3 regions of the Cytobacillus sp. FSL R7-0696 genome follow, and region 2 is predicted to be linked to each of the others. Evidence: a T-box and tRNA genes for the amino acid it is inferred to sense, from the RefSeq annotation. Region 2 holds a T-box; the other regions hold tRNA genes.

Region 1 (7,216 bases), 310 kb from region 2:
ATCGATGATGCGGTATTTACCTCCAAAAGGGACAGCTGGTTTAGCAAGCTCCTTCGTCAAAGAATTAAGGCGGCTTCCTTTACCTCCAGCAAGCAGCATCGCTACACATTTCTTGTTAGCCATTTACAACATCACTCCTTTTTCTTTTTCTAACAGGACGTAAAACTGAAATACCGAATGGTGGTATCGTCATTTCGATGCTGTATGGTTTTCCATGGTAGGATTGTTTTTTTGTATTTAATACTCGTTTATTAATACAATGAGAGCCACCAAATTCATGATTATCACTATTAAACACTTCTCTATAACTCCCATTTTTAGGAACACCCATTCGAAAATTCATATATACTTGAGGGGAAAAGTTACATACAACAATTAATATTTCTTCTTCTTCTACTCCTTTACGAATAAATGAAAAAATGGATTGCTGATGGTTATTAGCATCAATCCACTCAAAACCTTCTGATCTGTGGTCCCATTCATATAATGATTTAGATCTCTTATATAACTTTATTAACTTCTTCACATAATGATTCGTTTTTGCATGCATTTCATACTGAAGTAAGTGCCAATCCAACTGTTCTTCATCTTTCCACTCGGCAAATTGTCCTAGCTCAAACCCCATAAATAACAGCTTTTTACCTGGATGTGTCATCATAAAACCTAAGAGCAAACGATATTGGGCAAATTTTTGCCAATAATCTCCTGGCATCTTGTCTAGCAGGGATTTCTTCCCATGGACAACCTCATCATGTGATAACGGTAAGAGAAAATTTTCGGAGTATGCATACATTAAAGAAAAAGTCATTTTATTATGGTGGTATTGTCGTTCACCTGGGGCTTTCTCCATATAAGATAATACATCATTCATCCACCCCATATTCCATTTATAACTGAAACCTAATCCGCCATAGTGAACAGGAGCCGTTACTTGGGGCCAATCAGTAGAATCCTCTGCCATCATCAAGATAGAGGGATCATAAGCAAACACAGCTTTATTTAATTTCTGTAAAAATTGAATACCAAATGGATTTTCCCTCTTCTCGTTATTAGGCCAAAAAATAATATTTGATACTGCATCAATTCTAAATCCATCGACATGGTATTTTTCCATCCAAAAAATAGCATTGGATATGAGGAAACTATGAACCTCTGTTTTACTTAAATTAAAATTAGCTGTACCCCAAACAAAATTTTCCCTATCAGCTTCTGTTTCGTATTCATAAACATATTCACCATCTAAACAATATAGCCCATGTTGATCTTTACAGAAATGTCCTGGTACCCAATCTAAAATAACACCAATATTATTTTGATGGCATTGATCGATAAAAAACATTAAATCTTTTGGTTCACCATATCTACTCGTAGCCGAATAATAGCCTGTTCCTTGATACCCCCATGAACGATCATAAGGGTGTTCAATTATAGGCATCAATTCAATATGTGTAAAACCATGCTCCTTTACGTAAGGAATGATTTCTTCTGCTAGTTCACTGTATGTCAATAAAAGGCCATTCCTCTTTTTCCATGTACCTAGATGCATCTCATATATCATCATAGGTTCTGAAAATGCTTTCCTTTGTTGTTTTTCCTTTTGCCAGCCTTGGTCCTTCCATTTGTAATCTTCTAAAGAATAGACAATCGAAGCAGTTCTGGGTCGTAATTCTGAACAAAAAGCAAAAGGATCAGCCTTTAAAAAAGTTTGTTCATCCTTGTTCTTAATTGCATATTTATAAATTTCTCCTGTTAAATCTCCATCTAGCTGAATTGTCCATATCCCCTCATTATTTACTTTTTCCAATGAAAAACCTTCGCCATTCCAATGATTAAAAGAGCCAACTAATGATATTGAGGAGGCATGTGGAGCATAGATAGTAAAGCAAGTAACCCAATTATCTCCTTCTTTATGACGGTGTGATCCAAACAGTTCGTATGCCTTAAATAAGCTTCCTTCATGAAACAAGTGCATTTCGAATTCAGTGGGGTATGCAGTTGTATTCATTCTAATTCATTCCACTCCTTGTATTACATTACTCTTTCTTAATTAATTCGTCTTAAGTATAAAAATCCCTTGTTAATTTTCAAATTATTTTGACATCTAATGACAGATAATATAACATCCAAAAGTGTTAGCCACATAAAAAAGAAGCTGTCAACTTATGTTGACAGCTTCTTTTTTATGACCCCTACGGGATTCGAACCCGTGTTACCGCCGTGAAAGGGCGGTGTCTTAACCGCTTGACCAAGGGGCCAACTGGCGGAGAAGGAGGGATTTGAACCCTCGCGCCGGTTGCCCGACCTACACCCTTAGCAGGGGCGCCTCTTCAGCCACTTGAGTACTTCTCCATATGGCTCCGCAGGTAGGATTCGAACCTACGACCGTTCGGTTAACAGCCGAATGCTCTACCACTGAGCTACTGCGGAATAATATAAATGGTGGGCCTAAATGGACTCGAACCATCGACCTCACGCTTATCAGGCGTGCGCTCTAACCAGCTGAGCTATAGGCCCCTATTTAAGCGGGTGAAGGGAATCGAACCCTCATCATCAGCTTGGAAGGCTGAGGTTTTACCACTAAACTACACCCGCAATGGGGCGGCTGATGGGAATCGAACCCACGAATGTCGGAACCACAATCCGATGCGTTAACCACTTCGCCACAACCGCCATAAAAAATGGCTCAGGACGGAATCGAACCGCCGACACAAGGATTTTCAGTCCTTTGCTCTACCGACTGAGCTACTGAGCCAAAATAATAAATATGTAAATGGCGGTCCGGACGGGACTCGAACCCGCGACCTCCTGCGTGACAGGCAGGCATTCTAACCAACTGAACTACCGGACCAGATTGCGGGGGCAGGATTTGAACCTGCGACCTTCGGGTTATGAGCCCGACGAGCTACCGGACTGCTCCACCCCGCGATAATAATATGAATGGCGGAGGAAGAGGGATTCGAACCCCCGCGGGCTTTAACACCCCTGTCGGTTTTCAAGACCGATCCCTTCAGCCAGACTTGGGTATTCCTCCGAATAATGGTGGACCTTGTAGGACTCGAACCTACGACCGGACGGTTATGAGCCGTCTGCTCTAACCAGCTGAGCTAAAGGTCCATCATTCTATCTATGGTAGCGGCGGAGGGGATCGAACCCCCGACCTCACGGGTATGAACCGTACGCTCTAGCCAGCTGAGCTACACCGCCATAGAATATATTGTATAAAATTAATTGGTGGAGCCTAGCGGGATCGAACCGCTGACCTCCTGCGTGCAAAGCAGGCGCTCTCCCAGCTGAGCTAAGGCCCCTAAAATAAATATGTATATCTAGTGGTCGGGAAGACAGGATTCGAACCTGCGACCCCTTGGTCCCAAACCAAGTGCTCTACCAAGCTGAGCTACTTCCCGAAACATAACGCGCCCGAGAGGAGTCGAACCCCTAACCTTTTGATCCGTAGTCAAACGCTCTATCCAATTGAGCTACGGGCGCTTAATTTTAAAAGAATGGTGCCGAGGACCGGAATCGAACCGGTACGGTAGTCACCTACCGCAGGATTTTAAGTCCTGTGCGTCTGCCAGTTCCGCCACCCCGGCACATATTGGAGCGGAAGACGGGATTCGAACCCGCGACCCTCACCTTGGCAAGGTGATGTTCTACCACTGAACTACTTCCGCAAATATTTAAAATGGTGCGGGTGAAGGGAGTCGAACCCCCACGCCTTGCGGCGCCAGATCCTAAGTCTGGTGCGTCTGCCAATTCCGCCACACCCGCATATTAAGATGATCAAATGGTGAGCCATGAAGGACTCGAACCTTCGACCCTCTGATTAAAAGTCAGATGCTCTACCAACTGAGCTAATGGCTCGTACAAAGCACGAGTGGTGCCGGCCAGAGGACTTGAACCCCCAACCTACTGATTACAAGTCAGTTGCTCTACCAATTGAGCTAGGCCGGCAAATACACACAAAAAATGGTGGAGGATGACGGGATCGAACCGCCGACCCTCTGCTTGTAAGGCAGATGCTCTCCCAGCTGAGCTAATCCTCCAATATGTATGCCCGGCAACGTCCTACTCTCACAAGGGGACAGCCCCTAACTACCATCGGCGCTGAGAAGCTTAACTTCCGTGTTCGGTATGGGAACGGGTGTGACCTTCTCGCTATCGCCACCGGACTTTTTAAAGACATTTATTATTATAACGTCTTTTATGAAAATTTCAAGAGAAATTTTAAATCATTCTCTGAAAACTAGGTAATGTTGAAGAAGATTATTTTGAGTAATCGCCTGAATGCGTGCTGACGTACTACATAAGTAGTGCTGTCTAGCTGCGGCGGCTTGGAGCCGCCCGCATTTCGTATTGTCTAGCTACAGCGCCTAGGTGCTCGAGGTCATAAGTCAAATCTGTCATGAGGTTAAAGAACAACCTCCTGTCAAATCTGCCTTATGCTTGTCGCACCTGTGCAAGGCGCTTTCGCTTTTCGTTTTTGGTTAAGTCCTCGATCGATTAGTATTAGTCAGCTGCATGTGTCGCCACACTTCCACCTCTAACCTATCAACCTGATCATCTTTCAGGGATCTTACTAGCTTGCGCTATGGGAAATCTCATCTCGAGGGGGGCTTCATGCTTAGATGCTTTCAGCACTTATCCCTTCCGCACATAGCTACCCAGCGATGCCTTTGGCAAGACAACTGGTACACCAGCGGTGCGTCCATCCCGGTCCTCTCGTACTAAGGACAGCTCCTCTCAAATTTCCTGCGCCCACGACGGATAGGGACCGAACTGTCTCACGACGTTCTGAACCCAGCTCGCGTACCGCTTTAATGGGCGAACAGCCCAACCCTTGGGACCGACTACAGCCCCAGGATGCGATGAGCCGACATCGAGGTGCCAAACCTCCCCGTCGATGTGGACTCTTGGGGGAGATAAGCCTGTTATCCCCGGGGTAGCTTTTATCCGTTGAGCGATGGCCCTTCCATGCGGAACCACCGGATCACTAAGCCCGACTTTCGTCCCTGCTCGACTTGTAGGTCTCGCAGTCAAGCTCCCTTGTGCCTTTACACTCTACGAATGATTTCCAACCATTCTGAGGGAACCTTTGGGCGCCTCCGTTACTCTTTAGGAGGCGACCGCCCCAGTCAAACTGCCCACCTGACACTGTCTCCCATCCCGATAAGGGATGTGGGTTAGAATTTCAATACAGCCAGGGTAGTATCCCACCGACGCCTCCACCGAAGCTAGCGCTCCGGCTTCTAAGGCTCCTACCTATCCTGTACAAGCTGTACCAAAATTCAATATCAGGCTACAGTAAAGCTCCACGGGGTCTTTCCGTCCTGTCGCGGGTAACCTGCATCTTCACAGGTACTATAATTTCACCGAGTCTCTCGTTGAGACAGTGCCCAGATCGTTACGCCTTTCGTGCGGGTCGGAACTTACCCGACAAGGAATTTCGCTACCTTAGGACCGTTATAGTTACGGCCGCCGTTTACTGGGGCTTCGATTCAAAGCTTCGCGTGAGCTAACCTCTCCTCTTAACCTTCCAGCACCGGGCAGGCGTCAGCCCCTATACTTCGCCTTGCGGCTTCGCAGAGACCTGTGTTTTTGCTAAACAGTCGCCTGGGCCTATTCACTGCGGCTCATCAAGGCTTTAACACCCTAATGAGCACCCCTTCTCCCGAAGTTACGGGGTCATTTTGCCGAGTTCCTTAACGAGAGTTCTCTCGCTCACCTTAGGATTCTCTCCTCGCCTACCTGTGTCGGTTTGCGGTACGGGCACCTTATTCCTCGCTAGAGGCTTTTCTTGGCAGTGTGGAATCAAGAACTTCGGTACTAAATTTCCCTCGCTATCACAGCTCAAGGTATATGACCATGGGATTTGCCTCATGGTCCCTCTAACTGCTTAGACGCACATCCAATCGTGCGCTTACCCTATCCTCCTGCGTCCCCCCATCACTCAAACAGAATACGGTGGTACAGGAATATCAACCTGTTGTCCATCGCCTACGCTTTTCAGCCTCGGCTTAGGTCCCGACTAACCCTGAGCGGACGAGCCTTCCTCAGGAAACCTTAGGCATTCGGTGGATGGGATTCTCACCCATCTTTCGCTACTCATACCGGCATTCTCACTTCTAAGCGCTCCACCAGTCCTTACGGTCTAGCTTCAACGCCCTTAGAACGCTCTCCTACCACTGAACATCAACGATGTTCAATCCACAGCTTCGGTGATACGTTTAGCCCCGGTACATTTTCGGCGCGGAGTCACTCGACCAGTGAGCTATTACGCACTCTTTAAATGGTGGCTGCTTCTAAGCCAACATCCTGGTTGTCTAAGCAACTCCACATCCTTTTCCACTTAACGTATACTTTGGGACCTTAGCTGGTGGTCTGGGCTGTTTCCCTCTTGACTACGGATCTTATCACTCGCAGTCTGACTCCCATGGATAAATCTTTGGCATTCGGAGTTTGTCTGAATTCGGTAACCCGATGAGGGCCCCTAGTCCAAACAGTGCTCTACCTCCAAGATTCTTACGCATGAGGCTAGCCCTAAAGCTATTTCGGAGAGAACCAGCTATCTCCAAGTTCGATTGGAATTTCTCCGCTACCCACACCTCATCCCCGCACTTTTCAACGTACGTGGGTTCGGGCCTCCATCCAGTGTTACCTGGACTTCACCCTGGACATGGGTAGATCACCTGGTTTCGGGTCTACGACCACATACTCATTCGCCCTATTCAGACTCGCTTTCGCTACGGCTCCGTCTGTCCAACTTAACCTCGCATGTAATCGTAACTCGCCGGTTCATTCTACAAAAGGCACGCTATCACCCATTAACGGGCTCTAACTACTTGTAGGCACACGGTTTCAGGATCTCTTTCACTCCCCTTCCGGGGTGCTTTTCACCTTTCCCTCACGGTACTGGTTCACTATCGGTCACTAGGGAGTATTTAGCCTTGGGAGATGGTCCTCCCTGCTTCCGACGGGATTTCTCGTGTCCCGCCGTACTCAGGATCCACTCTGGAGGGAACGAAGTTTCAACTACAGGGCTTTTACCTCCTATGGCGGGCCTTTCCAGACCTCTTCGTCTATCTCGTTCCTTTGTAACTCCGTATAGAATGTCCTACAACCCCAAGAGGCAAGCCTCTTGGTTTGGGCTAATCCCGTTTCGCTCGCCGCTACTCAGGGAATCGCGTTTGCTTTCTCTTCCTCCGGGTACTTAGATGTT
Region 2 (7,216 bases):
ACTTCACCAAACTCATAACGATCGGACAACCTTGTTACCGTTTCAATTGTTTCATTTAAGCGAGTTAAAATCCATTTATCTGCAACCGATTTTTCACCGGTTAAATCAATTTCATCATAAGTTAATCCATTCATGTTCATTAAGGCAAATCGAGAAGCGTTCCATATTTTATTGGCAAAATTCCACGTAGATTCTACTTTTTCAAAGCTGAAACGCAGATCCTGGCCTGGTGAGCTTCCTGTTGATAAGAAATAGCGCAAGGAGTCTGCACCGTATTTCTCAATTACATCCATTGGATCAACGCCATTACCTAGTGACTTACTCATCTTACGACCTTCCGCATCGCGAACCAATCCATGAATAAGTACATCTTTAAATGGACGACCACCAGTAAATTCAATACCTTGGAAAATCATTCTAGATACCCAGAAGAAAATGATATCATAGCCGGTTACTAACGCATCAGTCGGATAATAGCGTTTAAAATCAGCACTTTCTTCATTCGGCCAACCTAATGTGGAGAATGGCCATAACGCGGATGAAAACCATGTATCAAGCACATCTTCATCTTGTTTCCAGTTCTCACTATCACTCGGTGCTTCTGTTCCTACATATACTTCACCTGTTTCCTTATGATACCAAGCTGGGATGCGATGACCCCACCATAGTTGACGAGAAATACACCAATCACGAATATTTTCCATCCAGCGTAAATACGTATTTTCAAAACGATCTGGAACGAAGTTGACTTTATCTTCACCCTTTTGCAAATCAACCGACGCATCCGCAAGTGGTTGCATTTTTACAAACCATTGTGTAGATAAATAAGGTTCTACAACCGCCCCACTACGTTCTGAATGACCCACAGAATGAAGATGCTCTTCAATTTCAAAAAGAATACCTTCTTCTTGCAAATCTTTAACGATTTGTTTACGGCATTCAAAACGATCTAACCCTTGATATTTGCCAGCATTCTCATTCATTGACCCGTCTTCATTCATTACTAGAATTCTTGTTAAGTTATGACGATTACCAATTTCAAAGTCATTCGGGTCATGAGCTGGTGTAATTTTCACTGCTCCTGAACCAAATTCCATGTCAACATAATCATCTGCAACAATCGGAATTTCTCTTCCAGTTATAGGCAGTTTCACCGTTTTACCGATCAAATGTTGATAACGCTCATCTTTAGGGTGAACGGCAACCGCTGTATCACCTAACATCGTTTCAGGTCTTGTTGTCGCAATTTCAATATGGCCGCTACCATCTGTTAATGGATAGCGCATATGATAGAACGCACCTTGCACATCTTTATGGATAACTTCTATATCAGATAAAGCTGTTTTAGTAGAAGGGTCCCAGTTAATAATATACTCGCCTCTATAAATCAAGCCTTTATTATATAAAGCAACGAAGACTTCTTGTACAGCATCTGATAACCCTTCATCTAATGTAAAGCGTTCACGGTTATAATCTAGACCGAGACCAAGCTTAGACCATTGTTGTCTAATATGTCCTTTATATTCATTCGTCCATTTCCACGTTTCTTCTACAAACGCTTCTCGACCTAAATCATAACGGCTTTTTCCTTCTTCACGAAGTTTTTGCTCAACCTTTGCTTGAGTAGCAATACCTGCATGGTCCATACCAGGTAACCACAGAACATCATAGCCTTGCATGCGCTTCATTCTCGTCAAAATATCTTGAAGCGTTGTATCCCATGCATGACCAAGATGCAATCTTCCCGTTACATTTGGTGGCGGTATCACAATAGTATAAGGTTTTTTCTCCGGATCATCTTTTGCCTCAAAATATTTTCCTTTTAACCACCAATCATAACGACCTTGTTCAATAGACTGAGGGTCATATTTTGTTGGCATCGTGATATTATTCTCTTCCATCGCCTATTCATCCTTTCTCACATTCGCTTATCGTTAACAATCAAACAAAAGCAAAATAAAAAACTCCACTCGTCACAAAAAGGACGAATGGAGTTGCTTCCGCGGTACCACCTTTTTTTCAATTACCATAAACTTTAGTAATTGACTCTCGAATGGATAACGGCGTTCCCGTCTTTCGCTAATAATAGAACCTACGTTCACGAAAGAAGCTCCAGGGCGACCTTCCAATGGGTTCGCTTAGAAAATCTCACAGCAATTGATTTTCCTCTCTTAAAGCAAAGCGCCAATGTACTCTTCCCTATCAAAGCTTTTCATTTGTTTGAATATAAAGTAATACTACCTAAAAACAGTCACTATAGTCAATAAGGATGACCAATTTTTTTTATTATATACATGATAATGAAAAAAGGGAACAAACCTGTAAAAAAATTGCTCCTATTTTGAGCCTGCCTATGTATGAGGCAATTATGCGCGGGATGAGGATGCAAGAGAAATCCACAACCTAAATGTAAACTTTCGAGGAGAGGTAGAAAGGTATACTCTATGATATAGACCTTGCTTTTACAGAGGGCGTTTAATTTTCATTTGGATTCTCTTAAAATGAATATAGGAGCCCAGTTTTTATCCATTTTGGGCTCCTTCTTGTTCTGCATTCGCTTTCTCAGCTGCTTCTTGTGCTTGTTTTTTCTGACGCTCAATTTCATCAATTCTCATGGCCACATATTCCGTATTTTTTAATAACCAAAATTGCCTTTGTATATGCTCTACATGCTTTCTTTCATTCTTTTTTGACTTACCATTATGATATTTTTCTGCTGCGCGAATGACAGGCCCTGGATGAGCAAAATAACTTTGAAATAACAGCATTTCATCTTCTCTAAACGGATAATGCTTAAAATAAGTGTAAATCCAATCGACAGCATCGTCGGCACGCTTTGGAAAGGTTTTTAAAGACCTTGATAAGAACGGAAGAAGATCATGCATAGGTGAACTTCTCTTCGCTTCTTCAAAATTCAAAAAATAGCCATATCCGCGCTCATCATACAAGAAATGTTCGGTAGAAATTTTTCCATGTATAACAGCTGTACGAACTTTTTCCTCTTCCTTCGTTTTTTCGTACCAATCCTTTAACTTCTTGGTTGAGAAAGTTAACGCTTGAGCGATATCATTATAATATTGTGTAAACATCAATTCATAAGGAGATAAATATTCCCTAGATTCACATGTTTCAATAAAACCATCCAAAAATTCACTCTGCTTTTCCCATTCTAGTAACGTATTTTCATAATGCTCTTCACGTTCTTCCTTAGAAACTTCCACTTCTTTCGTACTTAAGACATGCAAGCGAGCAAGTTCTCTAAACATTTGTTGATGCCGTTCAAATTGATCTTCTTTAATCTCATTAGGTAGCCAAGGCATTAAATAATACAGCTTTTGGTTGTGTAAAACGGCATACCTACCATCAACCGTCGGATAAATCGGGACGATCCGGTTGTACCCCATTTGGTATAATTGTTGAATATAACGTATGAAGTCCGCACCATGATTTGCTTTTATTTTTTTCAAAGAAAAAACACCTTTGCTAGAGTAAACTTTTTGAACGCTACCAAAACTTTCGATGAAATTAGGCTCAAGTGCATAGTGTTTTAAGATTGGACCATATTTTTTTAATCTATTTTCCTTTGCCACTTAGACCACTCTCTTTCCTCGCTTACCTAAACTGTGTAAGTAAACAAGTGACACTGATAAAAATGCGAGCAGACCGATGGAGATCTGCTCATAATGTGCCCCCTTACCCGCTAGTTTGTAACAGCTACAGGGATATATAAAACTTGGCCTTCATGCACTTCTTGATTCAATTCTAGTTGATTGGCTCTCATTAATGTTTGTGGTGTCACATCATATCTTTCTGAAATAAGATCAATCGTATCATTAGGCTGGACAATACATACCTTAACCTTCGTCAATTGTTCTTCATCTTCTTTACGAGCAAAAAATTCCGTCAAACTCATGCTTTTCTTGCCTTTTACTTTTTTCTTTTGTGGTTTCACTTCTTCTGAAGAGGATTCAAGCTCATCTGTCACTTCTTCAAGCTCTTGAACTGGTTTTGTTTCTTCTACTTGCTTAACCTCAAAAATCTCTTCTGCTTCCTGCTTTTTCTCTTCATATCGATTAGCTATAAAAGAAACCTCTGGCATATCAATGGGTTCTTCTTCTTGAGGCTCAAGAATAGGTAAGGATCGATTTAATACCGGTTCTTCTTCAACCACTTCTGGCTCCTGCTTCGCTTCAGCAACAAACACATCTTCATCTTTTTCATTCTCCTCTGGTAGGGAGAAGTTAATTTCTGTTTGTTCTTCTTCACGACTGGTGTCTTCTTCTTCTTCTTCTTCTTGATCCTGAACCGTTGAACGTTCTACCGTATCAAGCTCAAGCACGTTATTCTCATCCTCAGTATATGCCACATGCTGTTGGTCACCATACAAACCAGATATCGTCAAATTAGCATGGAGTTTCATGCAACTTCTTTCAGGAAACATATAATCAAATGACTCTACTTGGACATCAATATCATCCAATCTCTCAATACGGTTATTCGGGATCGTAATATCTACAGGAAAGTAGTGTGTAAACTCACATACCCCCTCTTCCCTTTCTTCCACAGATTGGATAAACCTTAATGTAGATGGCGGTTCATTCATACTGTCCTCGGTTGATTCATCACGATGATATTCGCCTGTTAGTTCTAGTGCACCTTGAATCGTTACATACTGCTCACTATCCTGAATCGTTATATTCGGATCAAGTGAAATCGAAAGTAATTGTGATACTTCCTGTCCTTTTTGAAACCAAACGGATTCCTCTAATGAAAACCGCAAGTTCGACGGATTTCCTTGAGACATATTCGACTCCTCCTCCCATATCATCAAAACAATAACATCTTTTCTCTTACACTTTATGAGGAGGAAAAGTGAATTATGATTACTTTACTTAGAAAGGAGCGCGTCTTCGATAGAATAACTATATTGTTAAAGAGAAATAGATTAATTTAGGGGTTGTGAATTTAAAATCTCACATCTTTCCCACTCTCCACTTTGACTATTTTTCGATGTGAGCCATTTCAATGCACCAAACTCTCTTTTTCTCATTCTGTCTACCGTTGCTCTTCTCTTTGCCCTACTCTCTAAAAGATTGACATCTTTCGATTGAGAATAAAAAAGCGAACAATTCCATTCCGGAATTTGTTCGCTAAAAACTTATTTCAATTTCGCAAATGCCTTTTCAGCTGCGGCAATTGTTTGATCAATATCTTCATCCGTTAATGCTGTAGACAGGAATAAACCTTCAAATTGTGATGGTGGAAGGAATACGCCTTGAAGTGCCATTTCACGATAATAAGAGGCAAAGAAGTCAAGATTAGACGTTCTCGCTTGATCATAATTAATGACATCTTCATTTGTAAAAAATAGACCAATCATCGATCCTGCCCGGTTAATTGTATGTGGAATCTCATATTTTTCTGCTGCTGTTCTCAAGCCTAATTCGAGTTTATCAGCTTTCTTAATAAAGTTAGCATACGTATCCGGTGTTAATTGACTTAATGTTGCATAACCTGCAGCCATCGCAAGCGGGTTACCTGATAATGTACCTGCCTGATAAATCGGGCCACTTGGTGCAACCTGCTCCATAATTTCTCGTTTACCACCGTAAGCACCAACAGGCAGTCCACCACCTATTACTTTTCCTAAGCAAGTTAAATCAGGTGTAACGCCGAAGAAACCTTGGGCACAGTTATAATCAACACGGAAACCTGTCATTACCTCATCAAAAATAAGAAGGGCACCGTATTCAGTTGTCACATCACGTAACCCTTGTAAAAATCCTTCTACTGGTGGAACAACTCCCATATTACCAGCAACAGGTTCAACAATGATGGCAGCGATATCTTCACCAAATTGTTCAAAAGCGTATTTCACACCTTCAAGATCATTGTATGGAACTGTAATCGTATTCTTTGCAATACCTTCAGGCACACCAGGACTATCAGGCAATCCAAGTGTAGCTACACCAGAACCGGCTTTAATTAAGAGAGAATCTCCATGACCGTGATAACAGCCTTCAAATTTAACTATTTTATTGCGTCCTGTGAAACCTCTAGCTAATCTTAATGCACTCATCGTTGCTTCTGTACCTGATGAAACCATACGAATCACATCAATTGAAGGAACACGATCGATGACGAGCTGTGCTAATTCATTTTCAATCAACGTTGGCGCCCCGAAACTTGTGCCATTTTCGGCAACTTCCTTCACCGCAGAAACAACTTTTTCATTAGCATGTCCTAAAATGAGTGGTCCCCATGAAAGGACATAATCAATATATTCATTACCATCAATATCATAGATTTTGGACCCTTGGCCCTTCTCCATAAAAATCGGATCCATATCAACCGATTTAAAAGCACGCACTGGGGAGTTTACTCCACCAGGCATCAATTTAACTGCTTCTTTAAATGCGGCTTGTGACTTTTCATATGAACGCATAAACATCCCTCTTTTCTTATTTGTGTGAGTTCATCCATTTGGCAGCATCTTTTGCATGATAAGTAATAATTAAATCACTACCAGCTCTTTTCATCCCTGTTAACATCTCAAGCACGATTCTTTCTTCGTCAATCCAGCCATTTTGTGCAGCGGCCTTTACCATCGAGTATTCGCCACTTACATTATAAGTAACAAGTGGTAAATTAATATTGTTTTTCACATCGCGAACAATATCAAGATAAGGCATCCCAGGCTTTACAATGAGGAAGTCTGCACCTTCCATTAAATCTGATTCTGCCTCTCTCATTGCTTCTAAGCGGTTTGCAGGGTCCATTTGGTATGATTTCCGATCACCAAATTGTGGTGTACTGCCAGCAGCATCCCTAAATGGTCCGTAAAAAGCAGACGCATATTTAACTGCATAAGACATAACAGGTATATGCTCAAAGCCTGCCTCATCAAGGCCCTCACGAATAGCGACTGTAAATCCATCCATCATATTAGAAGGAGCAATAATATCTGCGCCTGCTTTTGCTTGACTAATTGCTGTTTGCACAAGTAATTCTAATGAAGCGTCATTTAATATTTCGCCATTTTCAATCAAACCACAATGACCATGGTCAGTATACTCACAAAGACAAGTATCTGCAACGACCAAAATTTCTGGATACTTTTCCTTGATTAATCTTGTTGCTTCTTGGACAATTCCATGGTCATGATACGCCTGCGTACCACAAGCATCCTTTTCAAGAGGAACACCAAATAATAAAA
Region 3 (7,216 bases), 550 kb from region 2:
TTTGACCGTTACACTGACCGTTTCATTTGACGGGCTAGAAGGTTGATATAGCGGGCTTTTCAGCGAGAGCTTTGACGCGCCTTAGAGGATTCGAACCTCTGACCCACAGCTTAGAAGGCTGTTGCTCTATCCAGCTGAGCTAAAGGCGCAAACTAAAATATGTATGGCTCCGCAGGTAGGATTCGAACCTACGACCGTTCGGTTAACAGCCGAATGCTCTACCACTGAGCTACTGCGGAATAATATAAATGGTGGGCCTAAATGGACTCGAACCATCGACCTCACGCTTATCAGGCGTGCGCTCTAACCAGCTGAGCTATAGGCCCCTATTTAAGCGGGTGAAGGGAATCGAACCCTCATCATCAGCTTGGAAGGCTGAGGTTTTACCACTAAACTACACCCGCATTTAAGAACTTCAACATACCGGTGGTCGGGGTCGAACCGACACTCCCGAAGGAACACGATTTTGAGTCGTGCGCGTCTGCCAATTCCGCCACACCGGCATAAAGGCAACACCCGGATTTGAACCGGGGATAAAGGTTTTGCAGACCTCTGCCTTACCACTTGGCTATGCTGCCATAACTGGGCTAGTAGGGTTCGAACCTACGAATGACGGAATCAAAATCCGTTGCCTTACCACTTGGCTATAGCCCAACAAAATATTTAAAAATGGGGCGGCTGATGGGAATCGAACCCACGAATGTCGGAACCACAATCCGATGCGTTAACCACTTCGCCACAACCGCCATGAATGGCAGGGGTAGTAGGAATCGAACCCACATCAAAGGTTTTGGAGACCTTCGTTTTACCATTAAACTATACCCCTAGATGGTGGAGGGGGGCAGATTCGAACTGCCGAACCCGAAGGAGCGGATTTACAGTCCGCCGCGTTTAGCCACTTCGCTACCCCTCCAAAAAAGAATAAATGGTGGCTCAGGACGGAATCGAACCGCCGACACAAGGATTTTCAGTCCTTTGCTCTACCGACTGAGCTACTGAGCCAAAATAATAAATATGTAAATGGCGGTCCGGACGGGACTCGAACCCGCGACCTCCTGCGTGACAGGCAGGCATTCTAACCAACTGAACTACCGGACCAGATTGCGGGGGCAGGATTTGAACCTGCGACCTTCGGGTTATGAGCCCGACGAGCTACCGGACTGCTCCACCCCGCGATAATAAATATTAATGGCGGAGGAAGAGGGATTCGAACCCCCGCGGGCTTTAACACCCCTGTCGGTTTTCAAGACCGATCCCTTCAGCCAGACTTGGGTATTCCTCCATTAATAAAAAAGCAATAGCGGCGGAGGGGATCGAACCCCCGACCTCACGGGTATGAACCGTACGCTCTAGCCAGCTGAGCTACACCGCCATAAAATATATTTTATAAAAATTAAATTGGTGGAGCCTAGCGGGATCGAACCGCTGACCTCCTGCGTGCAAAGCAGGCGCTCTCCCAGCTGAGCTAAGGCCCCTAAAAAGTATTCGTGGTCGGGAAGACAGGATTCGAACCTGCGACCCCTTGGTCCCAAACCAAGTGCTCTACCAAGCTGAGCTACTTCCCGAAATAAAGCGCGCCCGAGAGGAGTCGAACCCCTAACCTTTTGATCCGTAGTCAAACGCTCTATCCAATTGAGCTACGGGCGCATCTGGAGCGGAAGACGGGATTCGAACCCGCGACCCTCACCTTGGCAAGGTGATGTTCTACCACTGAACTACTTCCGCAACTATTCATTATAAAACTAATGCGGGTGAAGGGAGTCGAACCCCCACGCCTTGCGGCGCCAGATCCTAAGTCTGGTGCGTCTGCCAATTCCGCCACACCCGCAAATTTAAATGGTGAGCCATGAAGGACTCGAACCTTCGACCCTCTGATTAAAAGTCAGATGCTCTACCAACTGAGCTAATGGCTCGTACAAAGCACGAGTGGTGCCGGCCAGAGGACTTGAACCCCCAACCTACTGATTACAAGTCAGTTGCTCTACCAATTGAGCTAGGCCGGCAAATATACAAAAAAATGGTGGAGGATGACGGGATCGAACCGCCGACCCTCTGCTTGTAAGGCAGATGCTCTCCCAGCTGAGCTAATCCTCCAAAATGGTGACCCCTACGGGATTCGAACCCGTGTTACCGCCGTGAAAGGGCGGTGTCTTAACCGCTTGACCAAGGGGCCAAAAAATAACCCCAAAAAATGGGGTAGTTTGCCCGGCAGCGTCCTACTCTCACAAGGGGACAGCCCCTAACTACCATCGGCGCTGAGAAGCTTAACTTCCGTGTTCGGTATGGGAACGGGTGTGACCTTCTCGCTATCGCCACCGAACTATAAAATTGTAAGGGAATCGTTCCCTCAAAACTAGGTAATGTTGAAGAAGATTGTTATTGAGTAATCGCCTGAATGCGTACTGTAGGCTACTACTTACGTAGTGCTGTCTAGCTGCGGCGGCTAGTAGCCGCCCGCATTTCGAATTGTCCAGCTACAGCGCCTAGGTGCTCGAGGTCATAAGTCAAATTTGTCATGAGGTTAAAGAACAACCTCCTGTCAAATCCGTCTTATGCTTGTCGCACCTGTGCAAGGCGCTTTCGCTTTTCGTTTTGGTTAAGTCCTCGATCGATTAGTATTAGTCAGCTACATGTGTCGCCACACTTCCACCTCTAACCTATCAACCTGATCATCTTTCAGGGATCTTACTAGCTTGCGCTATGGGAAATCTCATCTCGAGGGGGGCTTCATGCTTAGATGCTTTCAGCACTTATCCCTTCCGCACATAGCTACCCAGCGATGCCTTTGGCAAGACAACTGGTACACCAGCGGTGCGTCCATCCCGGTCCTCTCGTACTAAGGACAGCTCCTCTCAAATTTCCTGCGCCCACGACGGATAGGGACCGAACTGTCTCACGACGTTCTGAACCCAGCTCGCGTACCGCTTTAATGGGCGAACAGCCCAACCCTTGGGACCGACTACAGCCCCAGGATGCGATGAGCCGACATCGAGGTGCCAAACCTCCCCGTCGATGTGGACTCTTGGGGGAGATAAGCCTGTTATCCCCGGGGTAGCTTTTATCCGTTGAGCGATGGCCCTTCCATGCGGAACCACCGGATCACTAAGCCCGACTTTCGTCCCTGCTCGACTTGTAGGTCTCGCAGTCAAGCTCCCTTGTGCCTTTACACTCTACGAATGATTTCCAACCATTCTGAGGGAACCTTTGGGCGCCTCCGTTACTCTTTAGGAGGCGACCGCCCCAGTCAAACTGCCCACCTGACACTGTCTCCCATCCCGATAAGGGATGTGGGTTAGAATTTCAATACAGCCAGGGTAGTATCCCACCGACGCCTCCACCGAAGCTAGCGCTCCGGCTTCTAAGGCTCCTACCTATCCTGTACAAGCTGTACCAAAATTCAATATCAGGCTACAGTAAAGCTCCACGGGGTCTTTCCGTCCTGTCGCGGGTAACCTGCATCTTCACAGGTACTATAATTTCACCGAGTCTCTCGTTGAGACAGTGCCCAGATCGTTACGCCTTTCGTGCGGGTCGGAACTTACCCGACAAGGAATTTCGCTACCTTAGGACCGTTATAGTTACGGCCGCCGTTTACTGGGGCTTCGATTCAAAGCTTCGCGTGAGCTAACCTCTCCTCTTAACCTTCCAGCACCGGGCAGGCGTCAGCCCCTATACTTCGCCTTGCGGCTTCGCAGAGACCTGTGTTTTTGCTAAACAGTCGCCTGGGCCTATTCACTGCGGCTCATCAAGGCTTTAACACCCTAATGAGCACCCCTTCTCCCGAAGTTACGGGGTCATTTTGCCGAGTTCCTTAACGAGAGTTCTCTCGCTCACCTTAGGATTCTCTCCTCGCCTACCTGTGTCGGTTTGCGGTACGGGCACCTTATTCCTCGCTAGAGGCTTTTCTTGGCAGTGTGGAATCAAGAACTTCGGTACTAAATTTCCCTCGCTATCACAGCTCAAGGTATATGACCATGGGATTTGCCTCATGGTCCCTCTAACTGCTTAGACGCACATCCAATCGTGCGCTTACCCTATCCTCCTGCGTCCCCCCATCACTCAAACAGAATACGGTGGTACAGGAATATCAACCTGTTGTCCATCGCCTACGCTTTTCAGCCTCGGCTTAGGTCCCGACTAACCCTGAGCGGACGAGCCTTCCTCAGGAAACCTTAGGCATTCGGTGGATGGGATTCTCACCCATCTTTCGCTACTCATACCGGCATTCTCACTTCTAAGCGCTCCACCAGTCCTTACGGTCTAGCTTCAACGCCCTTAGAACGCTCTCCTACCACTGAACATCAACGATGTTCAATCCACAGCTTCGGTGATACGTTTAGCCCCGGTACATTTTCGGCGCGGAGTCACTCGACCAGTGAGCTATTACGCACTCTTTAAATGGTGGCTGCTTCTAAGCCAACATCCTGGTTGTCTAAGCAACTCCACATCCTTTTCCACTTAACGTATACTTTGGGACCTTAGCTGGTGGTCTGGGCTGTTTCCCTCTTGACTACGGATCTTATCACTCGCAGTCTGACTCCCATGGATAAATCTTTGGCATTCGGAGTTTGTCTGAATTCGGTAACCCGATGAGGGCCCCTAGTCCAAACAGTGCTCTACCTCCAAGATTCTTACGCATGAGGCTAGCCCTAAAGCTATTTCGGAGAGAACCAGCTATCTCCAAGTTCGATTGGAATTTCTCCGCTACCCACACCTCATCCCCGCACTTTTCAACGTACGTGGGTTCGGGCCTCCATCCAGTGTTACCTGGACTTCACCCTGGACATGGGTAGATCACCTGGTTTCGGGTCTACGACCACATACTCATTCGCCCTATTCAGACTCGCTTTCGCTACGGCTCCGTCTGTCCAACTTAACCTCGCATGTAATCGTAACTCGCCGGTTCATTCTACAAAAGGCACGCTATCACCCATTAACGGGCTCTAACTACTTGTAGGCACACGGTTTCAGGATCTCTTTCACTCCCCTTCCGGGGTGCTTTTCACCTTTCCCTCACGGTACTGGTTCACTATCGGTCACTAGGGAGTATTTAGCCTTGGGAGATGGTCCTCCCTGCTTCCGACGGGATTTCTCGTGTCCCGCCGTACTCAGGATCCACTCTGGAGGGAACGAAGTTTCAACTACAGGGCTTTTACCTCCTATGGCGGGCCTTTCCAGACCTCTTCGTCTATCTCGTTCCTTTGTAACTCCGTATAGAATGTCCTACAACCCCAAGAGGCAAGCCTCTTGGTTTGGGCTAATCCCGTTTCGCTCGCCGCTACTCAGGGAATCGCGTTTGCTTTCTCTTCCTCCGGGTACTTAGATGTTTCAGTTCCCCGGGTCTGCCTTCCATACCCTATGTATTCAGGTATGGATCCTATCCCATAACGGATAGGGGGTTTCCCCATTCGGAAATCTCCGGATCAAAGCTTACTTACAGCTCCCCGAAGCATATCGGTGTTAGTCCCGTCCTTCATCGGCTCCTAGTGCCAAGGCATTCACCGTGCGCCCTTATTAACTTAACCATTGTTCGGCTTGCGATAAGCTACGCATTTCGGCGTCAGCTCACTCGTCAACATCCTCATGTGCACAAGACGCACACTCCGGTGTTTCCTCGCTCGCTTCCTTGAACTGCTTGCTTCTCACAACCCTCACGGTTGTGTTTTCTTAAAAAAGTTTAGTATCTTTACTCTATTACTATTAAATAGAGAGAAAATAACTAAGGTGGCGATTACTCGGTAATCTTCTTCATTACATTATCTAGTTTTCAAAGAACGATTAATGAATGGTAAGCTTTGGTATTCTCGTCAGCTTACGCTTCCTTGAATCCTTCGCTATTTTCATCTTATTTTGAGAGATTATACTCTCAAAACTGAACGAACAGTCTAACATCAAGTTAATTCCGTATATTCCTTAGAAAGGAGGTGATCCAGCCGCACCTTCCGATACGGCTACCTTGTTACGACTTCACCCCAATCATCTGTCCCACCTTAGGCGGCTGGCTCCAAAAGGTTACCCCACCGACTTCGGGTGTTACAAACTCTCGTGGTGTGACGGGCGGTGTGTACAAGGCCCGGGAACGTATTCACCGCGGCATGCTGATCCGCGATTACTAGCGATTCCGGCTTCATGTAGGCGAGTTGCAGCCTACAATCCGAACTGAGAATGGTTTTATGGGATTGGCTAAACCTCGCGGTCTTGCAGCCCTTTGTACCATCCATTGTAGCACGTGTGTAGCCCAGGTCATAAGGGGCATGATGATTTGACGTCATCCCCACCTTCCTCCGGTTTGTCACCGGCAGTCACCTTAGAGTGCCCAACTGAATGCTGGCAACTAAGATCAAGGGTTGCGCTCGTTGCGGGACTTAACCCAACATCTCACGACACGAGCTGACGACAACCATGCACCACCTGTCACTCTGTCCCCCGAAGGGGAAAGTCCTATCTCTAGGATTGTCAGAGGATGTCAAGACCTGGTAAGGTTCTTCGCGTTGCTTCGAATTAAACCACATGCTCCACCGCTTGTGCGGGCCCCCGTCAATTCCTTTGAGTTTCAACCTTGCGGTCGTACTCCCCAGGCGGAGTGCTTAATGCGTTTGCTGCAGCACTAAAGGGCGGAAACCCTCTAACACTTAGCACTCATCGTTTACGGCGTGGACTACCAGGGTATCTAATCCTGTTTGCTCCCCACGCTTTCGCGCCTCAGCGTCAGTTACAGACCAGAAAGTCGCCTTCGCCACTGGTGTTCCTCCAAATCTCTACGCATTTCACCGCTACACTTGGAATTCCACTTTCCTCTTCTGCACTCAAGTTCCCCAGTTTCCAATGACCCTCCACGGTTGAGCCGTGGGCTTTCACATCAGACTTAAAGAACCGCCTGCGCGCGCTTTACGCCCAATAATTCCGGACAACGCTTGCCACCTACGTATTACCGCGGCTGCTGGCACGTAGTTAGCCGTGGCTTTCTGGTTAGGTACCGTCAAGGTACCGGCAGTTACTCCGATACTTGTTCTTCCCTAACAACAGAGTTTTACGATCCGAAAACCTTCATCACTCACGCGGCGTTGCTCCGTCAGACTTTCGTCCATTGCGGAAGATTCCCTACTGCTGCCTCCCGTAGGAGTCTGGGCCGTGTCTCAGTCCCAGTGTGGCCGATCACCCTCTCAGGTCGGCTACGCATCGTCGCCTTGGTGAGCCGTTACCTCACCAACTAGCT

What was found. The T-box of region 2 lies ahead of MKX29_RS15915 (valine--tRNA ligase). A T-box ahead of a tRNA ligase gene usually reads a tRNA of that ligase, here a tRNA-Val.
Region 1: it has a tRNA-Val gene. The T-box ahead of MKX29_RS15915 (valine--tRNA ligase) is inferred to sense a tRNA for this amino acid. The anticodon was not compared.
Region 3: it has a tRNA-Val gene. The T-box ahead of MKX29_RS15915 (valine--tRNA ligase) is inferred to sense a tRNA for this amino acid. The anticodon was not compared.

Annotation. Positions count from the first base shown of each region.
Region 1 is NZ_JBBOWA010000001.1:2,767,754-2,774,969, reverse strand. It holds gene MKX29_RS14530 (glucose-1-phosphate adenylyltransferase) at 1-123, opposite strand, end outside; gene glgB (1,4-alpha-glucan branching enzyme) at 116-2,005, opposite strand; tRNA gene MKX29_RS14520 (tRNA-Glu) at 2,184-2,255, opposite strand; tRNA gene MKX29_RS14515 (tRNA-Ser) at 2,259-2,349, opposite strand; tRNA gene MKX29_RS14510 (tRNA-Asn) at 2,353-2,427, opposite strand; tRNA gene MKX29_RS14505 (tRNA-Ile) at 2,438-2,514, opposite strand; tRNA gene MKX29_RS14500 (tRNA-Gly) at 2,522-2,592, opposite strand; tRNA gene MKX29_RS14495 (tRNA-His) at 2,595-2,670, opposite strand; tRNA gene MKX29_RS14490 (tRNA-Phe) at 2,680-2,752, opposite strand; tRNA gene MKX29_RS14485 (tRNA-Asp) at 2,772-2,848, opposite strand; tRNA gene MKX29_RS14480 (tRNA-Met) at 2,852-2,925, opposite strand; tRNA gene MKX29_RS14475 (tRNA-Ser) at 2,939-3,031, opposite strand; tRNA gene MKX29_RS14470 (tRNA-Ile) at 3,038-3,114, opposite strand; tRNA gene MKX29_RS14465 (tRNA-Met) at 3,128-3,204, opposite strand; tRNA gene MKX29_RS14460 (tRNA-Ala) at 3,230-3,305, opposite strand; tRNA gene MKX29_RS14455 (tRNA-Pro) at 3,328-3,404, opposite strand; tRNA gene MKX29_RS14450 (tRNA-Arg) at 3,413-3,486, opposite strand; tRNA gene MKX29_RS14445 (tRNA-Leu) at 3,502-3,590, opposite strand; tRNA gene MKX29_RS14440 (tRNA-Gly) at 3,597-3,671, opposite strand; tRNA gene MKX29_RS14435 (tRNA-Leu) at 3,684-3,768, opposite strand; tRNA gene MKX29_RS14430 (tRNA-Lys) at 3,786-3,861, opposite strand; tRNA gene MKX29_RS14425 (tRNA-Thr) at 3,876-3,951, opposite strand; tRNA gene MKX29_RS14420 (tRNA-Val) at 3,968-4,043, opposite strand; rRNA gene rrf (5S ribosomal RNA) at 4,053-4,169, opposite strand; rRNA gene MKX29_RS14410 (23S ribosomal RNA) at 4,481-7,216, opposite strand, start outside.
Region 2 is NZ_JBBOWA010000001.1:3,074,324-3,081,539, reverse strand. It holds gene MKX29_RS15915 (valine--tRNA ligase) at 1-1,901, opposite strand, end outside; T-box leader at 1,978-2,215, opposite strand; gene ysxE (spore coat protein YsxE) at 2,523-3,590, opposite strand; gene spoVID (stage VI sporulation protein D) at 3,701-4,804, opposite strand; gene hemL (glutamate-1-semialdehyde 2,1-aminomutase) at 5,159-6,445, opposite strand; gene hemB (porphobilinogen synthase) at 6,462-7,216, opposite strand, start outside.
Region 3 is NZ_JBBOWA010000001.1:2,529,197-2,536,412, reverse strand. It holds tRNA gene MKX29_RS13060 (tRNA-Arg) at 76-149, opposite strand; tRNA gene MKX29_RS13055 (tRNA-Asn) at 165-239, opposite strand; tRNA gene MKX29_RS13050 (tRNA-Ile) at 250-326, opposite strand; tRNA gene MKX29_RS13045 (tRNA-Gly) at 334-404, opposite strand; tRNA gene MKX29_RS13040 (tRNA-Leu) at 422-503, opposite strand; tRNA gene MKX29_RS13035 (tRNA-Cys) at 508-578, opposite strand; tRNA gene MKX29_RS13030 (tRNA-Gln) at 583-654, opposite strand; tRNA gene MKX29_RS13025 (tRNA-His) at 671-746, opposite strand; tRNA gene MKX29_RS13020 (tRNA-Trp) at 753-826, opposite strand; tRNA gene MKX29_RS13015 (tRNA-Tyr) at 830-913, opposite strand; tRNA gene MKX29_RS13010 (tRNA-Phe) at 927-1,002, opposite strand; tRNA gene MKX29_RS13005 (tRNA-Asp) at 1,022-1,098, opposite strand; tRNA gene MKX29_RS13000 (tRNA-Met) at 1,102-1,175, opposite strand; tRNA gene MKX29_RS12995 (tRNA-Ser) at 1,190-1,282, opposite strand; tRNA gene MKX29_RS12990 (tRNA-Met) at 1,299-1,372, opposite strand; tRNA gene MKX29_RS12985 (tRNA-Ala) at 1,400-1,475, opposite strand; tRNA gene MKX29_RS12980 (tRNA-Pro) at 1,489-1,565, opposite strand; tRNA gene MKX29_RS12975 (tRNA-Arg) at 1,574-1,647, opposite strand; tRNA gene MKX29_RS12970 (tRNA-Gly) at 1,651-1,725, opposite strand; tRNA gene MKX29_RS12965 (tRNA-Leu) at 1,747-1,828, opposite strand; tRNA gene MKX29_RS12960 (tRNA-Lys) at 1,838-1,913, opposite strand; tRNA gene MKX29_RS12955 (tRNA-Thr) at 1,928-2,003, opposite strand; tRNA gene MKX29_RS12950 (tRNA-Val) at 2,019-2,094, opposite strand; tRNA gene MKX29_RS12945 (tRNA-Glu) at 2,099-2,173, opposite strand; rRNA gene rrf (5S ribosomal RNA) at 2,204-2,320, opposite strand; rRNA gene MKX29_RS12935 (23S ribosomal RNA) at 2,593-5,525, opposite strand; rRNA gene MKX29_RS12930 (16S ribosomal RNA) at 5,918-7,216, opposite strand, start outside.